One region of the Kribbella sp. NPDC050281 genome, then DNA from elsewhere that is predicted to be linked to it. Evidence: riboswitches for the same ligand, from Rfam matches in the RefSeq annotation. Region 1 holds a riboswitch; each other region holds the start of a gene.
What was found. A riboswitch is a leader RNA that binds a small molecule or an ion and turns the genes downstream of it on or off. The one in region 1 is predicted to bind ZMP and ZTP.

Region 1 (7,335 bases):
GCTGTCCGACTCGGCCGGCCAGCTGATCGGCGCCAGAGCCTTCCTTGGCGTCGGCGCCGCGATGATCGTGCCAGTCGCGCTGTCCCTGATCACCGTGCTGTTCCCCACCGAGGTCGAGCGCAAGAAGGCGATCGGCTTCTTCGTCGTGGCGAACAGCATCGGCATGCCGCTCGGCCCGATCGTCGGCGGCCTGCTGCTGGACCACGCCGGCTGGCAGTGGATCTTCTACCTGAACGTACCGATCGCGCTGATCGCCGCGATCGCTGTCAGCCTGCTGGTCCCGGAGACCCGCAGCTCGCGCCGTCCGGCGATCGACTGGCTCGGCATCCTGCTCTCCAGCGCCGGCCTGGCCTCGCTCGTGTACGGCGTGACCAAGGCGGGGGAGACCTCATGGACCGACGGGACCACGGTGCTCTTCCTGGCCCTGGCCGTCGTACTCCTTGCCGTCTTCCTGCTCTGGCAGCGGCGGAACTCCGACCCGCTGATCGAGCTGCGGCTGTTCGGCGAGAAGGTGTTCACCGGTGGGGCGGTGCTGCTCACCGTCTCGGTCTTCGCGATCTTCGGGTTGCTTTTCACGATGCCGCAGTACTTCCAGGGCATCAACGGGTCCGACGCGCTGCACACCGGTCTCAAGCTGCTGCCGTTCATCGGCGGAATGACGGTCGGGGCGAAGCTGGCCGAGCCGGTTGAGGCGAAGGCCGGCACCCGGCTGGTGGTGATGGCCGGGTTCCTGGTGATGGCCGCCGGGTTCCTGCTCGGAGCCTTCACCGATCTCGGTACCGGCTACGGCTACACCGCGATCTGGTTCGTGGTGGTGGGGTTCGGCCTCGGCTGCTCGATGCCGCAGGCAATGAACGCGGCGCTGGGTGTGCTCGACCCGGAGCGGGCCGGCACCGGGTCCGCTCTACTGCAGGCGTTCCGGCAGGTTGGCGGCACCGTCGGCGTCGCCGTCCTCGGCACGGTGCTGAACTCCGTCTACCGGCACAACGTGGACACGAGCGGCCTGCCGGCACAGGCGGCTGACGCGGTCGAGAAGGGGCTGGGCGGCGGGCTCGCGGTCGCGACCAAGGTCGGGTCGGCGGACCTGCTCGGCGACGTACGCGACGCGTTCATGACCAGCCTCAACACGACCATGTGGGTCTCGGCCGGCATCGCGGTCGCAGGCGCCGTACTGGCCGCCGTACTGATGCCGAAGCAGGCCACCAAGGCCTCGCAGGAGGCGCTGATGGGCATCAAGCAGGACGCCTGACAGAGCAGCGCGGCGCCTGCTCCCGAGGGGAGAGCAGGCGCCGCGCGATGAGGTCAGTTGAGGTCGAGGCCCGGGTACAGCGGGTGCTTGTCGAGCATCTCGGCCGAGGCGGCCTTGACCTTGTCGGCGACGCCGTCGGCCAGCACGTACTTCGCCTTGGACGGTGCACCGGCGGCCGTCGTCGTCGGCGTCGTCGAGGACAGTACGTCGACCATCAGCTCGGCGACCCGGTCGAACTCGTCGGCCCCGAAGCCGCGCGTGGTCAGTGCCGGCGTACCGATCCGGACGCCCGAGGTGTACCAGGCGCCGTTCGGGTCGCGCGGTACGGCGTTCCGGTTGGTCACGATGCCCGCGTCGAGCAGCGCCGACTCGGCCTGCCGCCCGGTGATCCCGTACGACGAGACGTCGAGCAGAGCCAGGTGGTTCTCGGTGCCGTCGGTGACGAGCTTGACGCCACGCTTCATCAGGCCCTCCGCGAGCACGACCGCGTTGTCTGCGACGGCCTGCGCGTACTCCTGGAACGACGGCTGCCGGGCCTCGGCCAGCGCGACCGCCTTCGCCGCCATCGTCTGGCCGAGCGGGCCACCCAGAACCATCGGGCAGCCGCGGTCGACGGCGTCGGCGTACTCCGGCTGGCACAGCACCATGCCGCCGCGCGGGCCGCGCAGCGACTTGTGCGTGGTCGTGGTGGTGACGTGCGCATGCGGGATCGGGTCGAAGTCGTCGGTGAAGACCTTGCCCGCGACCAGGCCGGCGAAGTGCGCCATGTCGACCATCAGCGTCGCGCCGACCTCGTCGGCGATCTCGCGCATCGTCGCGAAGTTCACCTTCCGCGGGTACGCCGAGTAGCCGGCGATCAGGATCAGCGGCTTGAACTCCCGCGCCTTGCGGGCGACCTCGTCGTAGTCGAGCAGCCCGGTCTCCGGATCGGTGCCGTAGGAGCTCTGGTGGAACATCTTGCCGGAGATGTTCGGCCGGAAGCCGTGGGTCAGGTGGCCGCCGGCGTCCAGCGACATACCGAGCATCTTCTGGTCACCGAACGCCCGGCGGAGCTTGGACCAGTCCTCCTCGGACAGGTCGTTGACGTGCTTCGCGCCCGCCTCGGCCAGCGCCGGGGACTCGATCCGCTGGGCCAGGATCGCCCAGAAGGCGACCAGGTTCGCGTCGATGCCGGAGTGCGGCTGGACGTAGGCATGCGGCGCGTTGAACAGCGCCGTGGCGTGGTCGGCCGCGGCCTGCTCGACGGTGTCGATGTTCTGGCAGCCCGCGTAGAAACGGTGCCCGATGGTGCCCTCGGCGTACTTGTCCGAGAGCCAGTTGCCCATCGTCAGCAAGGTGGCGGGGGAGGCGTAGTTCTCGCTCGCGATCAGCTTCAGCGAGGAACGCTGGTCGGCCAGTTCGGCCTTGATCGCGCCGGCGACGGTGGGTTCCACCGCGGCGATCACCTGGAGCGCGTTGTTGTACGCGGCCGACGCGGCGGCGGCGTCGAAGGGTTGAGTCATCGTTGTCTCTCCTGCGGTTGCAGTGGGTCGTAGGCACCCAGGCGCACGGTGCCGACAGTCTTCGCTCCCCGGTGGTTCTCCACCTCAGCGCGCCAGTCGCGACGCGGCCACCCTATCGTGCGGACGCGGCTCGGAGTCAGAGGCTGCGGTCGGTGATCAGGCCGAACGGCGTGGTCCGCGGGAGGGTGCCGAAGACGCCGCCCCAGTCGTTCGCCAGCCGGGACGCGACGAAGGCGTCCGCGACCGCGGGAGTCGAGTGCCGGACGAGCAGGGACGCCTGCAGGCAGAGCGCCATCCGCGCCGCCAACCGGCGGGCGCCCGCCTCCGCGCCCTCGACGTCAGCAAGCGCTTGCAGTACGTCGTTCACCGCCGTGTCCAGGCGCTCGTCCGCACCCCGCGCCGCCCCGACCTCCAGCAGCCAAGCCTCGAGCGACTCGGGCCTTCTGAGGGCTCGCAGTACGTCGAGTGCGTTCACGTTCCCCGACCCTTCCCAGATCGAGTTCAGCGGGGACTCCCGGAACAACAGCGGCATCCCGGATTCCTCGACGAACCCGTTCCCGCCGAGACACTCCAGGGCTTCGGCGGCCATGAACGGCGTCCGCTTACTCACCCAGAACTTCGCCAGCGGCAGCCCGATCCGCCGGAACGCGGCCTCCTGCTCGTTGCCGTCGGTCGACGCATCGACCGCCGCCGCAAGCCGCATCGCGAGCGCTGTCGCAGCCTCACTCTCGAGCGCCAGGTCGGCCAGCACGTTCTGCATCGCGGGCTTGTCGGCGAGCAGATCACCGAATGCCGACCGGTGGCGGGTGTGCCAGAGCGCCTCCACCAACGCGCGCCGTTGGAGAGCGGCCGAACCGAGGACGCAGTCCAGCCGGGTCGCGGCCACCATCTCGATGATCGTGCGGACCCCGGCGCCCTCGTCGCCGAGGCGGTAGCCGACCGTGCCGTGGAACTCGACCTCGCTGGACGCGTTCGACCGGTTCCCGAGCTTGTCCTTCAGCCGCTGCAGGGCAAACGCGTTCCGGTTGCCGTCGGCAAGCACGCGCGGGACGACGAAGCAGCTCAGTCCGTCCGGCGCCTGCGCCAGGACCAGGAAGACGTCGACCTGCGGTGCCGAGCAGAACCACTTGTGTCCGTTCAGCTGGTATTCACCGTCGTCACCGGCCGGCGTCGCGGTGGTCAGGTTCGCCCGGACGTCCGAGCCGCCCTGCTTCTCGGTCATCCCCATCCCGGCGAGTACGCCGCTCTTGGTGGCCGCAGGCAACCGGCGTACGTCGTACTGGCGCGAAGCCAGCTGTGGGACCCACTCCTTGGCGAGCCGTTCGTCCGCCCTCAGGGCGGGGACGGCGGCGTACGTCATCGAGATCGGGCAGCCGTGGCCGGGCTCGACCTGGGACCAGACGTAGAAGCCGGCCGCGCGGGTCAGATGTGGGGAGGGCTCGTCGCTCGTCCACGGCGCGGCCTGCAGCCCGAAGCCGACGGCGCGCTCCATCAGCCAGTGCCAGGACGGGTGGAACTCGACCTCGTCGATCCGGTTCCCGTACCGGTCGTGTGTGCGCAGGACCGGTGGGTTCTGGTTCGCGGGGAGTGCCTGAGCGAGGGCCTCTTCGGAGCCCGCGAGCTCGCCGATCCGGGTCAGCCCGGGATCGTCCGCGAGGTCGGCGTACGGACGCAGAGCGTCACCGAGGGCCGTGTCCCGGGTGAAGAAGTTCACCCCCTGGAGTGGGGGAGCCTGATTCGTTACCGCGAATGGGTCCGCCATGTCAGTACGGTAAGCGGTATGGCACGTTCAGGGGCAAGACCCGCGGGTGGGAGCTCCCTCTCATTGGCATGGGTCCGCAAAATCCCCGCGACGACCTGGAAGCTGCTCACCCAGACCATCGGTGTCTGTCTGCGCTACCGGGTCACCGGTCTCGCGGCCGAGGGGGCGTTCTTCGCGATCCTCTCGCTGCCGCCGCTGATCTTCGGGCTGGCCGGAAGTCTCGGTTACATCGCCGGCAAGTACTTCGAGGTCGAGACGATCGACGACATCAAGGCGCAGATCGTCGAACTGGCTGCCCGGGCGCTGACCGCGGACTCGGTCCAGGGCGTGATCGTGCCGACCCTGGACCAGGTCCTGAACGGCGGCCGGCCGGACGTCATCTCGATCGGTTTCGTGCTCGCGCTGTGGTCCGGCAGTCGCGCGCTGAACGTGTTCGTCGACACCATCACGATCATGTACGGGATGGGCGGCAAGCGCGGCATCGTCCGGACCCGGGCGCTGTCGTTCTCGCTGTACTGCGCCGCCCTCGTGATCGGCGTGATCGTCCTCCCGCTGGTGCTGGCCGGACCGGACGCCGTACAGGCCCTGCTGCCGCACCGCCTCGACTTCCTGAACCAGCTGTACTGGCCCGTCGTCACGATCCTGTCCGCGGGCTTCTTGAACACCCTGTACCACTTGTCGGTGCCGGTGCGGACGCCTTGGGTCTCCGATCTGCCCGGGTCGTTCCTGGCGCTCTCGATCTGGATCCTGGGCAGCTTCGTCCTGCGCTGGATCCTGCAGAGCACGGTCGGCGGTACGTCGATCTACGGTCCGCTGGCGGCGCCGATCGCCGTACTGATGTGGCTTTACATGACCGCCATCGCGGTGCTGATCGGCGCGGCGCTGAACGCGGTCGTCGACCGGCTCTGGCCGCACAAGGTCCGGGTGACGGAGACGGTGAAGGAGACCCCGGACGAGGTCGAGCCGGTGATGAAGGCGGAGTCGGAGCCGCATCACGACAACCCGCTGACCCCGGTCGAGCAGGAGCGGCCGGAGATCGAGGTCGCGCGGAAGGTCGAGAGCCTCGGCGTACCGGCGGCGGACCAGCCGCCCAAGGCCCCGTCGTCGGAGCGGCCGCCTACGGACCGGCCACCTACGGAGAGGCCGCGGACGGACCGGCCGCCGAAGGCTCCGGCGGCCGAGCCGGGACCGAAGACCGAGGTCGCCGAGCCGGCTCCCGGGCCGGCGCCGCAGCGCAAGCCCGAGGCGGCCTCCGGGCCGGCGCCCCAGCGCAAGCCCGAGCCGGTCGGAAAACCCGGTGCGCAAACGGACACCGACGACCTACGCTGACGCCACCAGCCGGTCCTGGACCAGGACCGCAGGACTTGGAAGGGAGGCCCCCGCCATGAGCTTGGATCAGGCCCACCGGGCCGATGTCTCCCACCCCGTCCGTCCGCTGAGCTGACCTCGCGGCCGGACCCTCCGAAAGGTTCGCCGATGTCAGCCACACTCCAGGCCCTGGGACTCGACAGCTCCACGGCCGACTACCTGAGCTCTGTCCCGGCCGAGCTCGTGCCGGGACGCGTCGCCCGGGTCGACAAGGGCCTGGCGACGGTACTCACCGAGGACGGCCCGGTCCGCGCGACGTGGTCCAGTGCGCTCCTCGCCGATGTGGCCAGTGACCCCCAGGCCGGCCCATGTACGGGGGATTGGGCCGTACTGCGGTACTGGCCGGACGACCGGATCACGGTCGAGTCCCTGGCTCCACGGCGTACGGCGATCGTGCGCGCGGAGGTCGGTGGTTCGTCCAGAGGCCAGGTGCTCGCGGCCAACGTCGACGTGATCGCGATCGTCGTCGGCCTGGTGCCGGAGCCGAACATCGTCCGGATCGAGCGCTTCCTCGCGCTGGCGTGGGAGAGCGGTGCGCGGCCGGTCGTCGTACTGACGAAGTCGGACCTTGTCGGCGATGCCGACGCCCTCGCTGAGGATGTGGCGCGCGCTGCGCCGGGTGCCGACGTACTGGTGTGTAGTGCGACGACTGGTCAGGGCCTGGAGTCGGTGCAGGCGCTGCTGGATGGTGACGCGACTGTGGCGCTGCTCGGGTCGAGTGGTGCGGGGAAGTCGTCGCTGGTGAACGCGCTGGCCGGTGTGGAGCTGCTGGACGTGCAGGACATCCGGGAGGACGGGAAGGGGCGGCACACGTCGGTCCGACGCGAGCTGATCGTGCTGCCGAATGGCGGCGTGGCGATCGACACGCCTGGGCTGCGGGGGATCGGTCTGCAGGAGTCCGGTGAGGGGCTGGCTGCGGCGTTCCCGGACATCACGGCGCTGGCCGAGCAGTGCAAGTTCAAGGACTGCGCCCATGCCACTGAGCCCGGGTGCGCTGTGCGGGCTGCGCTGGAGGACGGCACGCTGCCGATCCGCCGCTTCGAGAGCTGGACCAAACTGCAGCGCGAGGCCGCGTTCATGGCCCGCCGCAACAACCTCCGCCTCCGCGCCGAAGCCAAGAAACAATGGGCCCGCCAGTCCAAGGCTCACCGCCGCGACGTGAACCCACGCCAATAGGCTGCGTGCTCCCGGTGAAAGGATCGGGAGCATGGATCGTGCTGTGTTGGTGACAGGGGCCTCGCGGGGGATCGGGGCGGCGACGGCGCAGGCGTTTGCGGCCGCGGGCGACCGGGTGGCGGTGCACTACGGTGCCTCGGCCGACGCTGCCGAGGCCGTTGTGAAGTCGCTGCCTGGATCAGGGCATGTGCTCGCGCATGCGGATCTGGCCGATCCGGCCGCGATCCAGACGATGGTCGACGACGCCGCGGCCGCTCTGGGCGGGATCGACGTACTCG
Region 2 (7,335 bases), on a different contig from region 1:
TCGTCGGCCTCCACTATGTGCCACCGTTCCGCGCCGCCGCGGAGCGGGCCGGCCTGGTGCTGTCGTACGTCGTACTCCGGCCGGATCTCGAGACCACGCTGGCCCGGGCCCGGGACCGGGGCGGCGACTCGCTGCAGGATGCCGAGGCGATCACCGGGCTGCACCGATTCTTCGCCGAATTGGGTGAGCTCGAGTCGCATGCGATCGACACCAGCGGACTGGATGCGCCCGGCACGGCGGACGAAGTACGGCGTGCGGTCTCCTCCCAGCGCTTCCGCTTGGTCGGGTGACGACGAAGAGCGATCTCGCAGTGGCGTAGAGATACGGACAGTGACCGAGGGGTTGTCGCGGGGTCGCGCCCGGCCTACTGTCGGCGAAGGGGCGCGCGGCGTGGCCGGGCCTGGGGGCGCCTGGGGGAGGGGGCGCCCTGTGCATGTGTTTCTGGATCGGCTCGGTCGAGGGGCCGCACGATTTCACTGGTTCGTGATCGCCGGCTGGCTGGTTGCCGTGGTCGGGTTGTTCGTCCTGCGGGCCGCGTTCGGCGGTACGTACGTCAACAACTACACGGTCCCCGGCAGTGAATCGTCGGCTGGATTGACGATCCTGAACAAGGACTTCTCCACGGCCGGCGGGTACTCCGGATCGATCGTCTTCCACGCCAAGTCCGGCACGGTCTCCGAGCAGTCCGACGCGGTCAAGACGTCGATGGCGGCGGTCGGCAAACTGCCTGACGTCGTCTCGGCCGTCGATCCGCTGGCGACGTCATCGACGACGTACATCTCGAAGGACGGGACCGTCGTCAACGCTCCGGTGTCGTTCTCGGTGGTGCCGGCCTCGCTCGACAGCAGCTACCTCGACAAGCTGGACGCGGCCGTCCAGCCGGCCCGCGCCGCCGGACTCGAGGTCGAGTACGGCGGAGGCGCCGGGCAGATCGGCAAGCAGGCCGACGATGCGCTCTCGGAGGCGATCGGTCTCGCGCTGGCGCTGCTGTTGCTGTTCCTGATGTTCCGGTCCATCGTCGCGTCCGCGCTGCCGTTGGTGGCCGCGATCTTCAGCGTCGGCGGCGGTCTGGCCATACTCGGTCTGCTCGCGGCCGTGAAGGACTTCCCCGTCTCGGCACCGACGGTCGCGACCCTGCTCGGACTCGGTGTCGCGATCGACTACGGGCTCTTCATGGTGTCCCGCCATCGCGAACAACTCGACGACGGCCAAGGCGTCGAGGAGTCCGTCGGCCGGACCGAGTCGACCTCTGGTGCGGCCATCCTGGTCGCCGGTGGGACGGTCGTCATCGCGATTCTCGGCCTGTACGTGTCCGGCGTACCGTTCGTCGGTGCGCTCGGTCTGTCGTCGGCCATCGTGGTCGCGGTCACTGTGCTGGCTGCCCTGACACTCATCCCGGCGATGCTCGGTCTGGCGAAGTTCCTGGTACTGAACCGCAAGGACCGGCAGCACCTGGTGGAGGAACAGGAGCTCGAGGCCGGCCTCGAGGACGAGGTGGCCGTGGCCGAACACCGGGCCGAGGAGCGCGAGCGGCGCGACATCAAACACGAGCAGAGCGCGTTCGCCCGCTGGGGGCGCAAGGTCAGCGACCGGCCGTGGCCGTACGGCATTGTCGCCACGCTGGTGCTGCTCGTCCTGGCGATCCCGCTGCTGTCGATGAACCTCGGCCAGCTCGACGCCGGCACGGACCCGGAGCAGGACTCGAGCCGGAAGGCGTACGACCTGGTGGCCCAAGGCTTCGGCCCGGGCGCCAACGGTCCGCTGACGGTCGTCGTACAGCTCCCGTCCGAGAGCTCCACCGACAAGCAGACCTTGCTGAACGGTCTCGCGTCGACGCTGCAGAAGACGTCCGGCGTGGCCGCCGTACAGCCGCCGAGCCTGAACAGCTCCGGTACGACGGCGATCATCAACGTCATCCCCACCACGTCGCCGTCCGCGGCAGAGACGGAGGACCTGGTCAACCGGATCCGGGACGACGTCCTGTCCGGGCAGCAGGAGCCGACGTACGTCGTGGGCACGACCGCCGGGTACGTCGACTTCACCGAGAAGGTCGCCGGGCGGATGCTGTGGCTGATCGGGGCTGTCGTGCTGCTGGCGTTCCTGCTGCTCACGGTCGCGTTCCGATCGCTCCTGATCGGGATCAAGGCCGCGATCCTCAACCTGCTGTCGGTCGGAGCGGCGTATGGCGTGATCGTCGCGGTGTTCCAGTGGGGCTGGGGATCCTCGTTGGTCGGGATCGACGAGAAGGTGCCGATCCCGTCGTTCGTGCCGATGCTGATGTTCGCGATCGTGTTCGGGTTGTCGATGGACTACGAAGTGTTCCTGCTGTCCCGGGTGCACGAGGCGTGGATCGCGACCAAGGACAGTCACCGCGCCGTGGCGATCGGGATCGGCGCGACGGCCCGGGTGATCACCACCGCGGCCGCGATCATGATCGTGGTCTTCCTCAGCTTCGTCCTCGACGACGACCCGACGGTCAAGATGCTCGCGGTGGGCATGGCGGTCGCCGTACTCATCGACGCCAGCATCGTCCGGATGGTCCTGGTCCCGTCCGTCATGACGCTCCTCGGCGACCGCGCCTGGTGGCTGCCCCGCTGGCTCGACCGCATCGTGCCCGACATCCAACTGGAAGGCGGCCCGCCAGCCCCACCCCCACCAACTCCCCAAGAAACCCCCAAGGTCGAACCCGTCTCCTGACCTGCTCAATGGCGGAAGAGGCGTACGCCGGTTCGTGACAGCGTGATTCCGCGGGCAGCGCACGCCTCGGCGACCTCGTCGGAGCGGATCGAGCCGCCGGGTTCGGCGATGTGGGCTACGCCGTGGCGGTGGGCTTCGTCGATGTTGTCGACGAAGGGGATGGCGCCGTCGGAGACCATCGCGACGCCGGTCAGCGGCTCGGCCGAGCGGCGGGACCACCATTCGTCTGCTTTCTCGCCGGCCAGGCGGACGCAGTCGACTCGTGACTGCTGGCCGGCGCCGATGCCGATCGTCGTACCGTCCTTCACCATCGCGACCGTGTTCGACTGCGTGTACCGCGCCACGATCATCCCGAGCAACAGGTCGCGGGCTGCTGCATCCGGCACGCCCGGATCCAGCAGCTCACGAGTCAACGGCCGGTCGTCCCGCTGCTGCGTCAGCCGTAGCCCGTACACCTCGCGCACCTCGTGCTCCGGAGGCTCGAAGGACGCATCGGCTTCGAGGACGAGAAAGGTCCCGCGTTTCTTCCCGGCCAACACTCCGACGACGCCTTCGGCGTACCCGGGCGCAATGATCCCGTCGCTCACGACCCGCTTGAGCACGCCCGCAAGCTCGGCATCAACCGGATGCGACACCGCAACGAAGTCGCCGTACGACGACTTCGGATCGGCATCACGGGCACGCACATACGCCGCGCTCACCGAGTCCGCGAGCGCAGCACCGGCGGGGGAGACGTGCTTGTACGACGCCGCCGTGACCAGCCCGAACGCCCCAGCCGCCTCCCGCACGAGCTGCCAACCGGTGAGCGCATCCAAGACATTGATGTACGACGGACTCCCGCTGACGACTGTGAACGGCGCCCGACCGGACACCGGGGTCATCGTGGCGGACTGGTGTGGGTTCATTCCATAACGCATCCAGCGACCTCCGAGATCGAAACACATCGGAGGCGCCCAGGCGGACGACGCCTTGCTTGCCGGCCGACCGCTCCCCGGTGGTACTCCACCCTCGCCAGTCGCGGTCGTTCGGCAGTCTATTCGAGCACCCCGCACACGTACGATCCGAGCATGGGGATCTTCTCTCGCAAGGCGGTGGATGTCTCCAGGCTTCGGCTTGATCAGGCGTGGGCCGATCCCGAGCTCGATCGGGCGTACGCCGCTGTGCGGGCGGGGGATCTGTCGACGGGGATGGCGTTGCTGAAGGCGACGCCGGTGAACACCGGACTGCGGTCGGTGCGGGTGGTGGGACTCGGCCGGGCGGCCGTTGGGCACAGCGAGCAGTTGGAGTTGCGGCTGGAGGCATTGCCCGGGGATCCGGATCTGTTGCTGTGGCTCGGGCAGACGATGGTGTTCGAGGCCTGGGAAGTGCGGAGCGGGAGTCTCGCGAAGTACGTCTCCGAGCAGCAGTTCACGTCCTTCCACGACGTCCTCGGGACCGCGGGCGCAGTACTGAATCATGCGATCGATGCGGCGCCCGACGATGCGGCCCCGTGGGAGGTGCTGCAGTGGGCCACGGTCGGACTGCAGTCGTCGATGGAGGTGAAGGACACGGTCTTTCGGTCCGCGGTGGAGCGGCATCCCGACAGCTACGCCGCGCACAGCGGACGGGTGCAGGTGCTGGCCCCGAAGTGGTCCGGCCTGGAGCTCGCCGAGCTCGTGCACTTCGGGCATCAGGTGGTGGCGAACGCACAGGGGGGTAGCGCCTTGTGTGCCGTCACCGCGCAGGTGATCAACGAGGTGTGGGTCGACGTATTCGGCGACAGCGAGCTCTCCCGGCTGCAGCGCGGCGCCCGCCTGACGCGCGAGGTCTCGAACCGGCGGGAGGAACTGCTGGCCGCCCGGGACAAGTGGTGGACCCCCGGACGCGAGCAACAACCGGAGGACATCTCCGCCCACGGTGCGATGGCGTTCGCGTTGAAGGCGGTCGGCGCGAAGGCCGCCGCAATGGAGCACGCCGCCCTGACCACAGGCCGGATCGAGAGCCTGCCCTGGGGCTACACCAACGACCCCGACCCCCTGACCGCCTTCGCGACGGCGGTGGCACACCAGATGTCCTGAGACCCGGCGCGGTCGGACGAGGGCAGCGTTGTTGATTTACGAGGAATAGAGTGACCGGCATGGTCGATGTGAAGCCACGGAGCCGGACGGTGACCGACGGGCTGGAGGCGACCGCATCGCGCGGGATGCTTCGCGCGGTCGGGATGGGTGACGACGACTGGGCCAAGCCACAGGTCGGAGTCGCGTCGAGCTGGAACGAGATCACTCCATGCAACCTGTCCCTGGACCGGCTCGCGAAGGCGGTCAAGGAAGGCGTGCACGCGGCCGGCGGCTATCCGCTGGAGTTCGGCACGATCAGCGTGTCCGACGGCATCTCGATGGGCCACGTCGGCATGCACTACTCGCTCGTCAGCCGCGAGATCATCGCCGACTCGGTCGAGACCGTGATGGAGGCCGAGCGGCTGGACGGCTCGGTGCTGCTGGCCGGCTGCGACAAGTCGCTGCCCGGCATGCTGATGGCCGCGGCCCGGCTCGACCTGGCCTCGGTCTTCCTGTACGCCGGTTCGATCATGCCCGGCAAGCTCGGCGACAAGGACGTCACGATCATCGACGCGTTCGAGGCGGTCGGTGCCTGCCTGCGTGGCCTGATCACGCAGGACGAGGTGGACGCGGTCGAGCGCGCTATCTGCCCGGGCGAAGGTGCCTGTGGCGGCATGTACACCGCGAACACCATGGCCGCCTCCGCCGAAGCGCTCGGTATGTCGCTCCCCGGCTCGGCCGCACCGCCCGCGGTCGACCGACGTCGCGACGGCTACGCGCGCAAGTCCGGCGAGGCCGCGGTCGGCCTTCTGCAGAAGGGGATCACGGCCCGCCAGATCCTCACCAAGGAAGCGTTCGAGAACGCGATCGCCGTCGTGATGGCGCTCGGTGGCTCGACGAACGCCGTACTGCATCTGCTCGCGATCGCGCGCGAGGCCGACGTCGACCTGACCCTGGCGGACTTCAACCGGATCGGCGACCGGGTCCCGCATCTCGGCGACCTCAAGCCGTTCGGGCGCTATGTGATGACGGACGTGGATCGCGTCGGCGGCATCCCGGTCGTCATGCGTTCGCTCCTCGATGCCGGCCTGCTGCACGGCGACTGCCTCACCGTCACCGGCAAGACGATGGCCGAGAACCTCGCCGACATCGCGCCGCCGGATGTCGACGGCACGATCATCCGCGCGCTGGACAAGCCGATTCACGGCACCGGCGGCATCACGATCCTGCACGGCTCGCTCGCTCCGGAGGGCGCGGTGGTGAAGAGCGCCGGCTTCGACTCCGACGTCTTCGAAGGTACGGCGCGAGTCTTCGACGGCGAGCGCCCCGCCATGGACGCGGTCGCCGGACTCAACCCCGGTGACGTCGTGGTGATCCGCTACGAAGGCCCGAAGGGCGGCCCCGGGATGCGCGAGATGCTCGCGGTCACCGGCGCGATCAAGGGCGCGGGCCTCGGCAAGGAGGTCCTGCTGCTCACCGACGGCCGTTTCTCCGGCGGTACGACGGGACTCTGCGTGGGCCATGTCGCGCCGGAGGCCGTCGACGGCGGCCCGATAGCGTTCGTCCGCGACGGCGACCGGATCACGCTCGACGTCAAGAACCGCACGCTCGACCTGCACATCAGCCCGGAGGAACTCGAACGCCGCAAGGTCGGCTGGACCCCGAAGACCCCGGCGATCACCAAGGGCGTGCTCGGCAAGTACACCCGCCTGGTCCGCTCGGCCTCCGAAGGAGCTGTCTGCATCTAAGACAGCCATCTCACGATATGAGAGAACGCCGAGCCGAACTTGACCCGATCGCATTCCGTCGGCGACTGTTGCCTACATGCGATCGATTCTCCTCGTACTTGTGCGGCGCGCCGACTGACGCGACCACCGAGTCGAGCGCGCCCCTTCAGCCAACCGGCGGAAGGGGTTTTTTGTTGCCAATGCGACTATCTGCGACCCAGATATCGCCAAGCGACAGCCACAAGCGAGGATGGATCGGTCGCGACCAGCCAGATCGTCAAGGCCATATCGTGACAGGACTGAGGGAAGGCACTCATGAGTGAGCAGCTGACCGGGGCACAGGCTCTGATCCGCGCACTGGAACATGCCGGAGTGGACACCGTCTTCGGCATCCCGGGTGGCGCGATCCTCCCGGCGTACGACCCGATGCTCGACTCGACCCAGATCCGCCACATCCTGGTACGTCACGAGCAGGGCGCCGGCCACGCCGCCCAGGGGTACGCCTCGGCGTCCGGCAAGACCGGCGTGTGCATGGCGACCTCCGGGCCCGGCGCGACCAACCTGGTGACGCCGATCGCGGACGCGTACATGGACTCGGTCCCGCTGGTCGCGATCACCGGCCAGGTGGCCAGCGCCGCGATCGGGACGGACGCCTTCCAGGAGGCCGACATCCGCGGCATCACGATGCCGATCACCAAGCACAACTTCCTGGTCAACGACCCGAACGACATCGCCACCACGGTGGCCGAGGCGTTCCACATCGCCTCGACCGGCCGGCCCGGTCCGGTGCTGGTCGACGTGACCAAGGACGCGATGCAGGCGCGGGTCGACTTCCAGTGGCCGACCGAACTGTCGCTGCCCGGCTACCGGCCGGT
Region 3 (7,335 bases), on a different contig from region 1:
CGATGGCGATGCAGGGCCTGGCCGTGGTGCCGCTGTTCGCGGGCTACGACGAGGACATCAAGGGCGGCCGGATCTTCTCCTACGACCCGACCGGCGGGCGCTACGAGGAGACCCACTTCCACAGTGTCGGCTCGGGCTCGCTGTTCGCCCGCGGCGCGCTGAAGAAGCTGTACCGCGAGGACCTGTCCGCGACCGACTGTGTGACGGTGGTGATCCAGTCCCTGATCGACGCCGCTGACGACGACTCGGCGACCGGTGGCCCGGACATGCTGCGGCGGATCTTCCCGGTGGTCGGCGTGGTCACGGCGGACGGCTACAAACGGCTGCCCGAGGACGAGGTGGCCGCGATCGTCGACCGCGTCTGGGCCGAGCGGCACCAGCGACCCGACGGCCCGGCCTCGGCCTCCCTCACCTGACCTGACCCCATCGACCGATAGAGGACGACACCTTCGATGAGCGTTCCGTTCTACGTCTCGCCCGAACAGCTGATGCGGGACCGGGCCGACTTCGCCCGCAAGGGCATCGCCAAGGGCCGCAGCGCGATCGCACTGCAGTACGCCGACGGCATCCTGTTCGTCGCGGAGAACCGCTCGCCCGCGCTGCACAAGGTGGCCGAGATCTACGACCGGATGGCGTTCGCCGCGGTCGGCCGGTACAACGAGTTCGAGAACCTGCGGATCGCCGGCGTCCGGCTGGCCGACATGCGCGGGTACTCCTACGACCGGCGCGACGTGACCGGCCGGGCGCTCGCCAACGCCTACGCGCAGACGCTGGGCGCGATCTTCTCCTCCGGCGGTGAGAAGCCGCTCGAGGTGGAGATCCTGGTCGCCGAGGTCGGTGCCAGCACCGCCGAGGACCAGGTCTACCGGCTCACCTACGACGGCTCGATCGCGGACGTCCGCGGGTACGCCGTGATGGGCGGGCCGGCCGAGCAGGTCGCAGAGTACGTCGGCGAGCACTTCCAGGAGGGCATCTCGCTGGCCGGGGCGCTCCGGCTGGCTGTGGATGCGCTCGGCCACGACGGCACCGAGGTCCGGCAGTTGACGTCGGACCAGATCGAGGTCGCGGTTCTGGACCGGACCCGGACCCAGGTGCGGAAGTTCAAGCGGATCTCCGTGGAGACGCTGGAGCGCATCCTGTCCGAGTCCCGCCCGGCCGAAGACGCGAAGCCGGCGGCCGACGGCAAGGCGAGCGAGGACACCCCGGCCGCGGAGGACAGCACAGCATCCTCCGCGTCCGACGACGCCCCGCCGGCGGACGACGTACCCATTGCTCCACCGGAGGAGCCGGACGACGACCGGCCGCTGTGAGCGAGCCGGAATGGCGTTCAGCCGCCGCGGACTCCGCGGCGGCTGAACTGTCTCGGCCCGGCGACCCGACGGCCTGGGAGCTGGTGGGTGAGGAGCTGGGCTTCCACCGGTTCCTGACGGTGAAGTTGCGGCGGTACCGGCTGCCGGATGGGCGTGAGGTCGAGTGGGACGTGTTCGGCCCGAAGTCCGACGCTGGGATCAGCGCCGGAGTCACGGTGCTGCCGTTGACGCCGGAGGGACGGATCGTGACGATCCGGATGTTCCGGGCCGGCCCCGACCGGATCGTGACGAACCTGCCCGGTGGGCTGGTCGAGCCGGGGGAGGACCCGGCGCTGGCCGGTGCCCGGGAGCTCGAGGAGGAGACCGGGTATACCTGCGAGACGCTCGACCTGGTCGGCTGGCAGTGGTCCTCGGCGTCGTCGACGTACCGGAAGTACATTGCGATCGCGCGCGGCTGCCGGCCGGACGGCAAACAGTCGCTGGACGAGACCGAGGACTGTGTGCCGGTCGAGCTGACTGTCGATGCGTTCCGTGCCGAGCTGCGCACACCAGGTGCGATGACCGGAGTCGACGCGGCCTATCTAGCGCTGGATCACGCCGGACTGCTGTAGTAGGGCAATGACGCCTGAGCCTCAGCAGACCACCCACCGCGACGACGGCTTCGACCTCGGTGACACCGTCGGGCTGGTGCACGGCCCGACGACCGATGCGGACGCCGAGCGCGTCGTCCGCGAGACGCTGGCACGGGCCGGCGTACAGACGATCACCGACGGCGAGTCTGCTGTCACTGTGCGACTCGGGGGCACGAACGCGGCGGCCGACGGGTTGCCGCCCGAGGGGTACGTCGTTGCCGTCGGCGACAACCAGGTCATCCTGGACGGTGTTGATCAGCGCGGCACCTTCTACGCCGCGCAGACCTTCGCACAGCTTGTCCAGGGCAACCATGTGGACGGCGTCGAGATCCGCGACTGGCCGACGATGCGGTACCGCGGCTCGATCGAAGGGTTCTACGGTACGCCGTGGTCGCACGCGGACCGGCTCGACCACCTGGACTACCTCGGCACGCACCGGATGAACACCTACGAGTACGCGCCGAAGGACGACCCGTACCACCGCGAGCAGTGGCGCGACCCGTACCCGGCCGACAAGCTGGCCGAGCTCGGCGAGCTGGTCGAGCGCGCGGTGCGGAACAAGGTCGACTTCACCTTCGCGCTGTCACCCGGCCTGTCGATCCGCTACACCGACGACAGTGACTTCCAGGCGCTGATCGCGAAGTTCGAGGCCCTGTACGCGCTGGGGGCACGCGCGTTCAACGTGGCCCTGGACGACATCGAGTACGAGAAGTGGCACAGCACCGAGGACGAGGAGAAGTACGGCGCCGGTGGGGGTGGGGCCGGGCGGGCGCAGAGCGAGTTGCTGAACCGGATCCAGCGCGAGTGGGTCGTGACCAAGCCGGACCTCGCCCCGCTGCAGATGGTCCCGACCGAGTACTACAACGTCGACGAGACGCCGTACAAGCAGGCGCTACGGGAGCTGATGGACAGCGCCGTGGTCGTGCACTGGACCGGCATCGGCGTCGTACCGGAGACGATCACGACCGCACAAGCAGCCGAGGCGAAGACCGTGTTCGGGCACGACATCCTGATCTGGGACAACTACCCGGTCAACGACTACGCGGCCGCCCGGATCCTGCTCGCGGCCTACAGCGGTCGCGAGCCTGGCCTGGCCGACCAGGTCGTCGGCGTGATCTCGAACCCGATGAACCAGGCCGGGGCCAGCAAGATCGCGCTCTACTCGTTCGCCGAGTTCGGCTGGAACCCGGCGACGTACGACGAGCAGGCCTCGTGGCACCGTGCGCTCGCCGAGCGGGCCGGGGGAGACGCCGAGACGATCGCGGCGCTGGAGGTCTTCGCCGACCTCGCCACCTATGACGGCCGGCTGCACCTGGTGAACGCGCCGGTCCTGGCCGCGCAGACCGCCGCGTTCTGGAAGACCTGGAAGGCGGGCGACCTGGCCGGGGCCATCGCGCAACTCGAGCCGTACCTCGAGGCGATCGAGAACGCTCCGGCCCGGATCCGCGCTGGGGTGTCCGACCCGTCGTTCGCCGACGAGGCCGGAGCCTGGCTCGATGCGACCTTCCTCTGGGCGCAAGCACTCCGCGAGTCCCTCCGGCATCTCGAAGCAGTGGCCGAAGGCAACAGCTCGGACGCCGCCACGACCCGGGACCAGATCGACCACCTGGTCACCCAGGCCAAGACGATCCGCGACACCCGCCTGCCACACTCCAAGACCCATCCCCAGCTCGGTGACCCTGTCATCGAGACCTTCCTGACCGAGGCGACGGAGGGCGGCCGGGTATCCTGAGCGGTGGACCGCGACTGGCGCTGAGGTGGACGACCACCGGGGAACGGTCCGCCGACGATCCGGCCGAGCCGCGCGCCTGGGCACTTGACCTGTTGTCGACGCCCAAGGGAGCGCGCGCTATGACTGCCACTTTGATGACCGGTACCGACCTTGCCGCCGAGATCGTGGCGAAGACGGCCGACCGGGCCCGTGCACTGCAGGAGCGGACCGGGGTCCAGCCGTGCCTGGCCACCGTGCTGGTCGGTGACGACCCCGCGTCCGCGACGTACGTGCGGATGAAGCAGAACCGGTCGAAGAAGGCGGGCATCGGGTCGCTGAGCGTGGTACTGCCCGCGGAGACGACGACCGAGGAACTGGTCGCGGAGCTGACCAGGCTGTCCCAGGACCCGGCGGTGCACGGGATCCTGCTGCAGCACCCGGTGCCTGCGAAGATCGATGAGCGGGCCGCGTTCGAGGCGATCGACCCGGCCAAGGACGTCGACGGTGTGACCACGCGGTCGTTCGGTGCGATGGCGTTCGGTGAACCCGGCTTCCGGTCCGCGACGCCCGGCGGGATCATCCGCCTGCTCGAGGCGTACGACGTACCGATCGCCGGGGCGCACGCGGTCGTGATCGGCCGCAGCCCGATTCTCGGCAAGCCGGCCGGGATGTTGCTGCTGGCATCGAACGCGACCGTCACCTACACGCACTCCCGAACCACCGACCTGCCCGCGATCGTCCGGACCGCGGACATCGTGGTGGCCGCGGTCGGCCGGGCGAACTTCGTCCAGGGCGACTGGCTCAAGCCCGGCGCTGTCGTCGTCGACGCCGGCTACAACGAGGGCAACGTCGGGGACGTCGACTTCGCCGCCGCGGCCGAGGTCGCGAGCCTGATCACACCGGTCCCCGGCGGGGTCGGTCCGATGACGATCGCCCTGCTCCTGGAGCAGGCCGTCGACGCCGCCGAGGCACAGACCCGCTAGGGCACGGCTCTAGAGACGTGCTCTAGCGATCGCAGCCGCCGTCCTTGTCGGCGCGGGAATGCGGGCGGGCGATGTCGTCGATGCCCTTGTAGGCGTACGGGTCGGTCCCGGCCACCATCACGATGTCGCGGTAGTCGTGCTTGCCGACATGGACGCCGGCCGGCACGGAGTGCCACGGGAGCAGCGACTCCGCGTTCATGTAGTGGCTGGCGAGGGCCCGGCGGAGTCCGCGCCGCGTGGTGTTCGGCAGTGATCGGTGCAGCAGGTAGCCGTTGAAGATCACCGCCGAACCCGCCGGCACCTCGACCGGTACTGCGTCGTCGTCGGTGTAGGGGAAGTCGAACAACTCCACCGTGCAGTCGAAGCGGAGATCGTCCTGCTCCCGATCGGGATAGATGACACCGCGCCGGTGCGAGCCCGGCAGCACCCACAGGCAGCCGTTCTCCACGGTGGCGTCGTCGAGCGCGATCCACACCGCGGTGAGCGAGCGGTCCCTGGTCGGGATGAAGAACTCGTCCTGGTGCCAGGCCTGGCCCGGCTTGCCCTCGGACTTGATGAACAGCATCGACTGCATCGCCTTCACGTTCGGCCCGATCAGCGCGGTCAGTGCGGTGACCACGCGCGGTGCGCGCAACGCGGCCAGCGCCACGTCGGACACCTTGTGGGGCTGGTGAATGCACAGGTACTTGCGCACGACGTCCTCGCCCGGCTCCGTGCTCGGGCCGCCCTCGACGGCTCCGAGGTCACCGCGGCACAGGTGCTCGGCCGCTGTGTGCAGCGCGGCGACCTGGCCGGGTGGAAGGGCCTGATCGAGGACCACGAAGCCGTCGCGCCGGAACGACTCGATCAACTCGTCGGTGACCTCGGTGAACCTGCGTACGGCGGTGACAGGCTGCATCTGGCGCTCCATCCGGCCTGGGGTCGGCGATGACCGGCTTCACCGTCTCAGAGCACGGCGGGACGGCCAATGTCGCCGGCGCGCGCTCTACTATCTGTTCGTGACATCGCGACCACCGGTGATCAGCGTGAACTCCGTGATCCAGGTCGCGGACTATGCGCCCGGGGCAACGTACGGTCCGCGCTGGTTGCCGAACTTCGAATTGCTCTGGCTCCTGCACGGTTCGGCGCTCTGGCGGACCGAGTTGTACGACGACGCCGGGGTCCATCAGGCGACGGTGGAGGAGGAGTTGCGCCCCGGAACGGTCGCGTTGGCCCGGCGCGGCAACCGGGACTCCTATATCTGGGACTGTGATCACTGGTCCCGGCACGCCTACGTGCACTTCCAGATCGAGGACTTCGGCGGACTCGGCGCTCCGTCGAGTTGGCCCTCGGTGCGATCGAGATCCGATCCGGGGCTGCTCGACGAACTGTGCACCTATCTGCTGGACCTGACCGGCCTGCCGGAGTCGGTTCCGGGACATAGCGATCGGCTCGTGGCGACGATGCTGGAGGTCTTCGTCAGTGCTCCGGTCGGCCCTTCGCGTGACGAGCTGCCGGATGGCGTTCGGCGCATGGTCGACCACGTTGCCAGCGTGTGGGCCAGGCGTGGGCCGCGGATCATTTCCGTCCCCGAGTTGGCCGCCGCGGCGAATCTGTCGGCCGGACACCTGCACCGGCTCTTCCGGGAGCGGTACGACTGCGGGCCGGCGTACGCGCTGGATCTGATCCGGCTGGCCCGCGCGGCGACCGCTCTGCTGCGCACCAACGCGACGATCGCGGAGATCGCGTCCGACGGCGGCTACAGCAATCCGTACCACTTCTCACGCCGCTTCTCCCTCGCGTACGGCGAACCGCCGGGCACGTTCCGGCGTCGAAGGCAGCTGTCCGATCCGCTTGCGCCGGTCCGCGAGGCCGGACTGCTTCCGGTGGCTCGGCGGCTGCTGGAGGCGGCCCGGAGCGGCTGACGCCACGGTCTGCCGGAGCGCGGAATCCGAGACGGCTGTCCACTCTGTGGCGGCTCTGGCCTAGTGTTGAGACAGACAGGAAGACCTGAGCGAGGAGGCGGACACGTGGCGGTGCGGGCGATCCGGGGTGCCACCCAGCTCGACGTGGACGAGCGCGAGCATCTGCTCGAGCGGTCCGCCGAGCTGGTGCGGGCGGTCCTGGAGGCGAACGATCTGGAGAACGAGGATCTGATCAGCATCCTGTTCACCGTCACGCCGGACCTTCACTCGGAGTTCCCGGCGGTGGCGGGCCGGCAGATCGGCCTGACCGACGTACCGCTGATGTGCATGCAGGAGATCGCGGTGCCGCACGCATTGCCGCGGGTGGTCCGGATGATGGTGCACACCGAGACCCCGCGGTCGCGGGAGAAGATCCAGCATGTCTACCTGCACGGCGCCGTCGCGCTCCGCCCAGATCTGACGGGCGCCCAGTGACCAATGAGTGAGCTGCGGGGTCCGGTCCGGATCGTTGGTACCGGTCTGATCGGTACGTCGATCGGCCTGGCGCTGGCCCGGCTCGGCGTGGTCGTGGAGCTGGTCGACGCCAACCCGGACAGCGCGCTGATGGCCGAGCGGATCGGGGCCGGATCCCGGCTGGTCCAGATCGAGCCACAGCTCGTGGTCGTCGCCGTACCGCCTGACCATGTCGGCGCGGTGATCGCGGAGCAGCTCGAGCAGACCGACGCAATCGTGACCGACGCGGCCAGCGTGAAGTCCAAGCCGCTGGCCGACGCGCGCAAGCTCACGACCGACCTC
Region 4 (7,335 bases), on a different contig from region 1:
CGTGGGCGCAGTCCTACACCTTCATCACCGACAAGGACGGCAACTACGCCTACTGGCTGGACCGTCGCAACAACCCGCTCACACTGATCGCCGCGAAGGACGGCTACAAGCCCCAGACCCGGACCACCCGGCTCCTCGCCGGTGAACCGGTCACCGAGGACTTCGCCCTGAAGTCCATCAAGTAGCAGTCATGTAGTCGGAGCCGGCCCCACTCGGATCTTCCGGGTGGGGCCGGTCCCTTTTCACAACCGCGGGAAGACCTTCCCGAAGAACTCACGGTCGCCCGCGAAGATCGGCCGCAACGCGAGGAACTGTGCGGGAGTGACCCAGCTGGTCTCGCTCACCTCTCGCGGATCCGCCGTCACCTCGCCGGGTGATGCCGCCGCGGTCCACCAGTGGAGCAGGTAGTCGCCTCCGGCGGTGGTCGACTCCCAGACCTTGGCGAGTGGGGTGACCGCCAGGCCGACCTCCTCCCGGACCTCGCGGACGAGGGCTTGCTGCTGGCTCTCGCCGGGTTCGAGAGTTCCGCTGAGAGGGGCCCAGTATCCGGGCATGCGCGCCTCCGGGCCCCGGCGGATGACGAGTACTCGGTCGGCTTGTCGCAGTACGGCGACTATCGCTTCGTGCTGAGGCATTCGACGCCATTCGTCAGAGTGGTGTGGACGATGAGTGCGGTGGAGAGGGCGGCCGGGTCGTGGGTGCGGATGTAGTCCGCGCCCTGGGTGGTGGCGTGGAGCTCGGCGGCGAGGGTGGCGGGGCCGATGTCGGACAGGGCCGTGTTCGTGAGCGTGCGCAGGAAGGACTTGCGGGACGGGGAGACGAGGACGGGGAGGTTGTAGCGGGTCTTGAGGCGGCTGAGGTTGGCCAGGACGGTGAGCGACGGCTCCGGAGTACTGCCCAGGAAGTAGCCGAGACCGGGGTCCAGGATCAGGCGGTCGCGGGTGATGCCGGCTGACTCGAGGGCGGTGACGCGGGCATCGAAGAATCGCTCGATGGCCGGCCAGATCGTCTGTGGCTCGGTACGGACCCTGGTGGCCGGACCGAGGTGCTGGACCGAGTGCATCACCACCAGCCGGCACGTCAGCTCGGCCAGTTCGTCGTACCGACGTGGGTCCGGGAAGCCTTGGATGTCGTTCAGGTACGTCGCTCCGTGCTCGGCGGCGTACTGCTGCGTCGCCGGATGGTAAGAGTCGACGGACAACGGTAGGTCGCCCAGCGCATCCAGCACTGGAGCCAGCCGGGCGATCTCCTGCTCGGGCGTCACCTTGGCGGCATCCGGGTGGCTGGACGCCAGGCCGAGTTCGATGATGTCGGCGCCGCCGGCGTGCAACCGGCGCGCATGGGCGATCGCGTTGTCCGCCGCCAGGTAGCGACCGCCGTCGGAGAACGAGTCCTCGGTGATGTTGACGATGCCGACCAGCAACGGTCGATCCATGACTCGATTCATGACCCGATTCATGACATGGCCTCCCGGTCGATCCAGAAGCCCAGGCGCTCGGCGTACGTCATCCAGACGAGATCGCTCCCCGGTGGTTCGCCCACCTCATGCGCCAGTCACGACCCGGCGCAAACGCTACCTCAGTTACGCCGTCGGGAGCAGGTGAAAACCCACGCCGCGGACCGCGTGGATGGTGACGGTGGCGCCGAGGTTGGCGAGCTTCTGGCGGAGCCGCTTCACCACGGAGTGGATGTGCGAGCCGTGGCCGAGGTGCTCGTTGCCCCAGACAGCGTGGTGCAGGTGCTGGTACGTCCAGACCCGGCCGGGCTCCTCCACGAGGCAGTGCAGGAAGTCGTGCTCGAGCCGGGTCAGCGGGACCTCGCGGTCCTTCCACCGCACCACCCGCCGGTCGACGTCCAGGTACAGCTCCTCGTCCAGCACCGGCTCGGGTTCAGCGGTGGGCACTGCCATGATCTGGGCAGGCTGCTCGGCGATGGGCAGCACGGTCGGGGTCAGCACAACCGGTCCGGCCGACGACGTCACCCCGGTCAGCGCGAGGAAGGTACGAGCCTGCTCGGCACTGGAGACCAGCAACAACGCGTCCGCCCCACCCAGCAACCGTGCGAGCTGCACCCGCTCGGCCGTGGACGTGGCCACACCGATGATCAACGACGAATCCGACGGCCTCTCCATGCGCGCCCCTCCCCTGTCAACCCCGACCCGCACTAAGTACGGTTTACGGCGGGAAGTAAGTCAAGGGATTCCCTGCGCGGGGGCCTGGCACAAATGCGAACTGTCCAAGACAGGACAAGACCACTGACCCGAAGAACCGCCGGCCGGCCCAGGACGGTGGGCGCGGCCGGCGGTCCGGTCGGCGGTTCAGGTGGTGTCAGCCGATCGACTTCACCGCGGTGATCAGCGTCCCGTCGGAGGTGTCACCGGACAGCTCCCAGAAGAACGCACCGCCCAGTCCCTGGGTGTTCGCGTACGACATCTTGCCGCGGATCGTGTCGGGGGTGTCGTACCCCCACCACTGCCCGTTGCAGAACGCGTACGCCGTACCGCCGACGGTCCCGGTCGACGGGCACCGGGTCGAGATCAGCTTGTAGTCCTCGATCCCGGCCTCGTATTTGCCCGGCGCCGCACCCGTGGCGGCGCCACCCGGAGCAGCCTGCGTGACGCCGGTCCATCCACGGCCGTAGAACCCGACGCCGAGCAGCAGCTTCGACGCAGGGATGCCCTTCGCCTTCAGCTTCTGGATCGCCGCGTCGCTGTAGAAGCCGGGAGTGGGAATCCCGGAGAACGACGTGAGCGGCGAGTGCGGCGCGGTCGGGCCCTGTGCGCTGAAGGCACCGAAGTAGTCGTACGTCATCGGCATCAGCCAGTCGAGCTTGCCGGCCGCGGCCGCGTAGTCGGCCGCGTCGATCTTGCCGCCGTCGGTGCCGTCAGCGGTGATCGCGGCGGTGACCAGAGCGGACGAGCCGAACTTGTTGCGCAGCGCTGTGATCACGTTGTCGAACGCACCGGGTCCGGACGTGTCGCAGCCGAGGCCGCACGCGTTCGGGTACTCCCAGTCGATGTCGATCCCGTCGAACACATCGGCCCACCGCGGGTCCTTGACCAGGCTGTAGCAGGAGTCGGCGAACGCGGCCGGGTTCTTCGCGGCCTCGGTGAAGCCGCCGGACCACGTCCAGCCGCCGAAGGACCAGACAACCTTGAGGTCGGGGAATTCCTCCTTCAGCTTGCGCAACTGGTTGAAGTTGCCGCGCAGCGCACCGGTGTCCCAGGTGTCGGCCACGCCGTCGACCGACGACGCGGCGTCGTAGAACTTGTCGTACGCCGCGTAGAAGTCACCGACAGCGCAACGGCCGCCGGTGGTGTTGCCGAAGGCGTAGACGATGGTGGACAACTTCGCCGCGGAGCCAGTCGTCTTGATGTTCTTCACGTGGTAGTTGCGGTCGTACACACCCCACTCGGTGAAGTAGCCGACGACTCGCTTGCCGGCTGTCACCGTTGGGGTCAGGGTCGGCTCCGAGGCGGACGCGGTCGGTACGACGGCCGCGCCAAGCAGAGCCATGGCCGCGGTAGCGACCAGCAATCGGATTCGCATGTCGTTACCTCCTGGGGCGGTGAGGGAACTGTCCGCACCCTACCGAGTACTCCAGGTTAAGAAAAGAAGACATTCGAATAAAAATGATCTCGTGATCATCGCGACGCTCCCGTCGGTGCGGTGCAGTCGGGGCGCCAAGCGGAGTAGTGTCCACGCGCACGGTCACTCTTGACCGCACCCGACGGAGGAACAGTGCCCGGATTCGTTCGGCGGCCGGTCGTCGTCTGGCTGCTGGCAGCACTCGCCGTACCCGTGCTGCTGACCGCTGTGCTGATTCCGTCGATCGCGGACACCGAGGATGACCAATCCGCACCGGCGGCACAGACCTCCAGCAGTACGCCGTCCCCCACCGAGGCACGCGCCGAGTCGTCGATGCCGCCGTTCGAGGTGGGCCGGACGGACAGCTCGATCCGGGTCCGCACCGTGGTCAAGGACCAGGCGGTCAAGGACGCGATCGCCACCGACGTCGACCAGGTGCTCGGCCCGGACCGCGAGTTCGACAACCGGATCACGGTCGACGCCGCGACCGGCCTGGCCGACGCCGCCGTACTCTCCTCGCTCCTGCACGCACTCGCCATCGGGACCGGCGACGCCTCGGTCCGGTACGACGGGACCACGGTGACGCTGACGGGCGAGGTGCCGGAGCAGGCGACCAAGGCCACCGTGGCTCGCGCCGCGGCGAAGGCGGTCCCGGGCGCGGTGATCGCGGACCAGATGCAGGTCCCGGCGCAGAAGCCGGAAGTCAGTGAGCCGTGCCGGACCTTCCAGAGCCGGCTGTCGGAGTTCACCCGGCAGCACACGATCATCTTCCTGTCCGGGACGTCGATCGTGAACAACGCCTCGAAGTCCTCGGTCGTGCGGGCCGCGACGCTACTCAAGTCGTGTCCGACGGTGCGCGTCGAGCTGGCCGGTCACACCGACAACCTCGGCTCCGCGGCGTCCAGCCTGCCGCTGTCCGAACAGCGGGCTGCCGCCGTGAAGCGCGAACTTGTCCGGCTGGGCGTCGCCGCCGACCGGATGCTCGCCAACGGATACGGCGAATCCTTCCCGGTCGCGAGCAACGGCACCGCCGCCGGCCGGATCGCGAACCGCCGCGTACAGATCCGCGTGATCTAGCGATCGGCCGCTGGTGCTGTCCGCAGGCTGTATCCGCTACCGTCGTCGGGATCCGTGGTCCGTAGATTCTCTAGGGGACTCCATGAGTTGGCTGATCGCACAGGTCTGGATCTTGCTGCTGGTCTCGTTCGTGCTCGGCAGCGCGGCGGCCTGGCTGGTGTACCGCCTCCGACCGTCGAAGGGCGCGCACTGATGAGCTCGCTGCTGCGGAACAACTGGCTGTGGTCGCTGCTGGCGTTCATGCTCGGCGCGGCGATCACCTGGGTCCTGCTCGACCGGCGCGTACCCGCCGGTCTCCCTGGGCCGGCGCCCGTCGAGGAAGAACCGCTCGACGAGAAGGAAGCGGTCCTGGTCGGGGCCGGTGTAGCCGAGCCCGAGCGCCCGGCCACGCCCGAGCCGGTGTTCTCCCGGTTGATGGCACCAGGCCGGCCCGAAGAGCTGAAACTCTTCGACACGGATCCCGACACAAACGCGACCGAGACGCAGGTGCACGACGACGTACCGCCGGGACGGTACGGTGTGGGCTCGGCCGATGCGGTACCGCACCAGGGTCCGCCGGACGGGTTCACCATCAAGGGCAAGGCCCAGTCGATGCTGTTCCACACCCCTGAGTCGCCGTACTACGGCCGGACCAAACCCGAGGTCTGGTTCCGCAGCGAGGCCGACGCCGAACGCGCCGGTTTCACCAAGTACGCCCGCCGCCCGCGCAAGTCGGCGAACCCCGGGGAACACTGACGGTTAGGGCGTCGAGGCCCCTATTTGCTTGTACTGGCAAAAGACCGTCAGACTGACCTGCAACGCCTGGCCGGAACCGTCCATCCGACGGCGTCACCACATCACCGGTCTCCTCCGGATCCATCGCGCTGCCCCTCTCCGGACCCGTCCGCCGGAGTACGAACCCCGCAACGGGGTACGGGAAACAGTGCATGTCCGGGTGAGCCCACCCATACACCGCCACCTGCCGTGGCGGCAGGCCGCTGTACCGCTAGGTTTGGAGACACCCGATGGAGGTGAGCGTGACCGACATGCTGCCGGAGCAGCACCACGGACTGACGAAGAGTGACCCGCTGTGGTTCAAGCGGGCCGTCTTCTACGAGGTGCTCGTGCGGTCGTTCAAAGACTCGAACGCCGACGGCATCGGCGATCTGCAAGGCCTGACCGAGAAACTCGACTACCTCGAGTGGCTCGGCGTGGATTGCCTCTGGTTACCCCCGTTCTACCCGTCGCCACTGCGCGACGGCGGCTACGACATCTCCGACTACACCGGAGTGATGCCGGAAGTCGGCACGATCGCCGACTTCGCCGCGTTCATGGAGGCCGCGCACACGCGCGGGATCAGGATCATCGTCGACTTCGTGATGAACCACACCTCCGACCAGCACCCCTGGTTCCAGGCCTCGCGGGAGGACCCCGACGGCCCGTACGGCGACTTCTATGTCTGGTCCGACACCGACGACAAGTACTCCGACGCGCGGATCATCTTCGTCGACACCGAACAGTCGAACTGGACCTGGGACCCGGTCCGCGGCCAGTACTTCTGGCACCGGTTCTATTCCAACCAGCCGGACCTGAACTTCGAGAACCCGGCCGTCGGCGACGCGATGATCGAGGCGCTGAAATTCTGGCTCGACCTCGGCGTGGACGGCTTCCGGCTCGACGCGGTGCCGTACCTGTTCGAGACCGAGGGCACCAACTGCGAGAACCTGCCGCGCACCCACGAGTTCCTCAAGCGGGTCCGCAAGGAGGTGGACGCGAACTACACCGACCGCGTCCTGCTCTGCGAGGCGAACCAATGGCCGGCCGACGTGGTCGAGTACTTCGGCGACCGCGACTCCGGTGGCGACGAGTGCCAGATGGCGTTCCATTTCCCGGTGATGCCGCGCATCTTCATGAGCGTACGGCGCGAATCGCGGTTCCCGATCTCGGAGATCCTCGCGCAGACCCCGGAGATCCCGGACACCTGCCAGTGGGGCATCTTCCTGCGCAACCACGACGAGTTGACGCTCGAGATGGTCAGCGACGAGGACCGCGACTACATGTGGGGCGAGTACGCCCAGGACCCGCGGATGAAGGCCAACATCGGCATCCGCCGCCGGCTGGCGCCGCTGCTGGACAACGACGTGAACAAGATGGAGTTGTTCACCGCGCTGCTGCTCAGCCTGCCCGGCTCCCCGATCCTGTACTACGGCGACGAGATCGGCATGGGCGACAACATCTGGCTCGGCGACCGCGACGGTGTCCGGACCCCGATGCAGTGGTCGCCGGACCGCAACGCCTCGTTCTCCACCGCCACGCCGGGCAAGCTCAGCCTCCCGGTGATCATGGACCCGGTCTACGGCTTCCAGGCGGTCAACGTCGAGGCCGAGATGGAGAACGCCTCGTCGCTGCTGCACTGGACCCGGCGGATGATCCAGGTCCGCAAGCAGCACCCGTGTTTCGGCATGGGTACCTTCACCGACCTGGGGGGTTCGAACCCGAGCGTGCTGTCGTACGTGCGCCAGTTCGGTGACGACGTGGTGCTGTGCGTGAACAACCTGTCGCGCTTCCCGCAGCCGATCGAGCTGGACCTGCGGCAGTGGCAAGGGGTGGAGCCGATCGAACTGCTCGGCGGGGTGCACTTCCCGACCATCGGGGAGCTGCCCTACCTCCTGACGCTCGGCTCCCACGGTTT

Region 2: linked by a shared signal. The riboswitch ahead of AB0I34_RS07115 (5-aminoimidazole-4-carboxamide ribonucleotide transformylase) and the one ahead of AB0I34_RS04270 (glycine hydroxymethyltransferase) in region 1 are both predicted to bind ZMP and ZTP.
Region 3: linked by a shared signal. The riboswitch ahead of AB0I34_RS19945 (tetrahydrofolate dehydrogenase/cyclohydrolase catalytic domain-containing protein) and the one ahead of AB0I34_RS04270 (glycine hydroxymethyltransferase) in region 1 are both predicted to bind ZMP and ZTP.
Region 4: linked by a shared signal. The riboswitch ahead of folP (dihydropteroate synthase) and the one ahead of AB0I34_RS04270 (glycine hydroxymethyltransferase) in region 1 are both predicted to bind ZMP and ZTP.

What each region holds. Positions count from the first base shown of each region.
Region 1 covers NZ_JBFAKS010000003.1:1,977-9,311, reverse strand. The annotation lists gene AB0I34_RS04275 (MFS transporter) at 1-1,249, shown strand, start outside; gene AB0I34_RS04270 (glycine hydroxymethyltransferase) at 1,303-2,751, opposite strand; ZMP/ZTP riboswitch at 2,780-2,861, opposite strand; gene AB0I34_RS04265 (acyl-CoA dehydrogenase family protein) at 2,888-4,513, opposite strand; gene AB0I34_RS04260 (YhjD/YihY/BrkB family envelope integrity protein) at 4,577-5,842, shown strand; gene rsgA (ribosome small subunit-dependent GTPase A) at 5,990-7,057, shown strand; gene AB0I34_RS04250 (SDR family oxidoreductase) at 7,089-7,335, shown strand, end outside.
Region 2 covers NZ_JBFAKS010000004.1:277,840-285,174, forward strand. The annotation lists gene AB0I34_RS07105 (AAA family ATPase) at 1-290, shown strand, start outside; gene AB0I34_RS07110 (MMPL family transporter) at 430-2,697, shown strand; gene AB0I34_RS07115 (5-aminoimidazole-4-carboxamide ribonucleotide transformylase) at 2,703-3,614, opposite strand; ZMP/ZTP riboswitch at 3,642-3,726, opposite strand; gene AB0I34_RS07120 (hypothetical protein) at 3,765-4,754, shown strand; gene ilvD (dihydroxy-acid dehydratase) at 4,814-6,481, shown strand; gene AB0I34_RS07130 (acetolactate synthase large subunit) at 6,776-7,335, shown strand, end outside.
Region 3 covers NZ_JBFAKS010000017.1:54,023-61,357, forward strand. The annotation lists gene prcB (proteasome subunit beta) at 1-416, shown strand, start outside; gene prcA (proteasome subunit alpha) at 453-1,310, shown strand; gene AB0I34_RS19935 (NUDIX hydrolase) at 1,307-1,921, shown strand; gene AB0I34_RS19940 (beta-N-acetylglucosaminidase domain-containing protein) at 1,929-3,674, shown strand; ZMP/ZTP riboswitch at 3,675-3,763, shown strand; gene AB0I34_RS19945 (tetrahydrofolate dehydrogenase/cyclohydrolase catalytic domain-containing protein) at 3,794-4,636, shown strand; gene AB0I34_RS19950 (phytanoyl-CoA dioxygenase family protein) at 4,659-5,534, opposite strand; gene AB0I34_RS19955 (helix-turn-helix domain-containing protein) at 5,635-6,540, shown strand; gene aroH (chorismate mutase) at 6,646-7,014, shown strand; gene AB0I34_RS19965 (prephenate dehydrogenase) at 7,018-7,335, shown strand, end outside.
Region 4 covers NZ_JBFAKS010000004.1:188,083-195,417, reverse strand. The annotation lists gene AB0I34_RS06730 (S8 family serine peptidase) at 1-185, shown strand, start outside; gene AB0I34_RS06725 (NUDIX hydrolase) at 243-635, opposite strand; gene folP (dihydropteroate synthase) at 614-1,435, opposite strand; ZMP/ZTP riboswitch at 1,479-1,568, opposite strand; gene AB0I34_RS06715 (winged helix-turn-helix domain-containing protein) at 1,583-2,131, opposite strand; gene AB0I34_RS06710 (glycoside hydrolase family 18 protein) at 2,328-3,548, opposite strand; gene AB0I34_RS06705 (OmpA family protein) at 3,741-4,664, shown strand; partial or broken gene rplD (50S ribosomal protein L4) at 5,217-5,399, shown strand; gene treS (maltose alpha-D-glucosyltransferase) at 5,690-7,335, shown strand, end outside.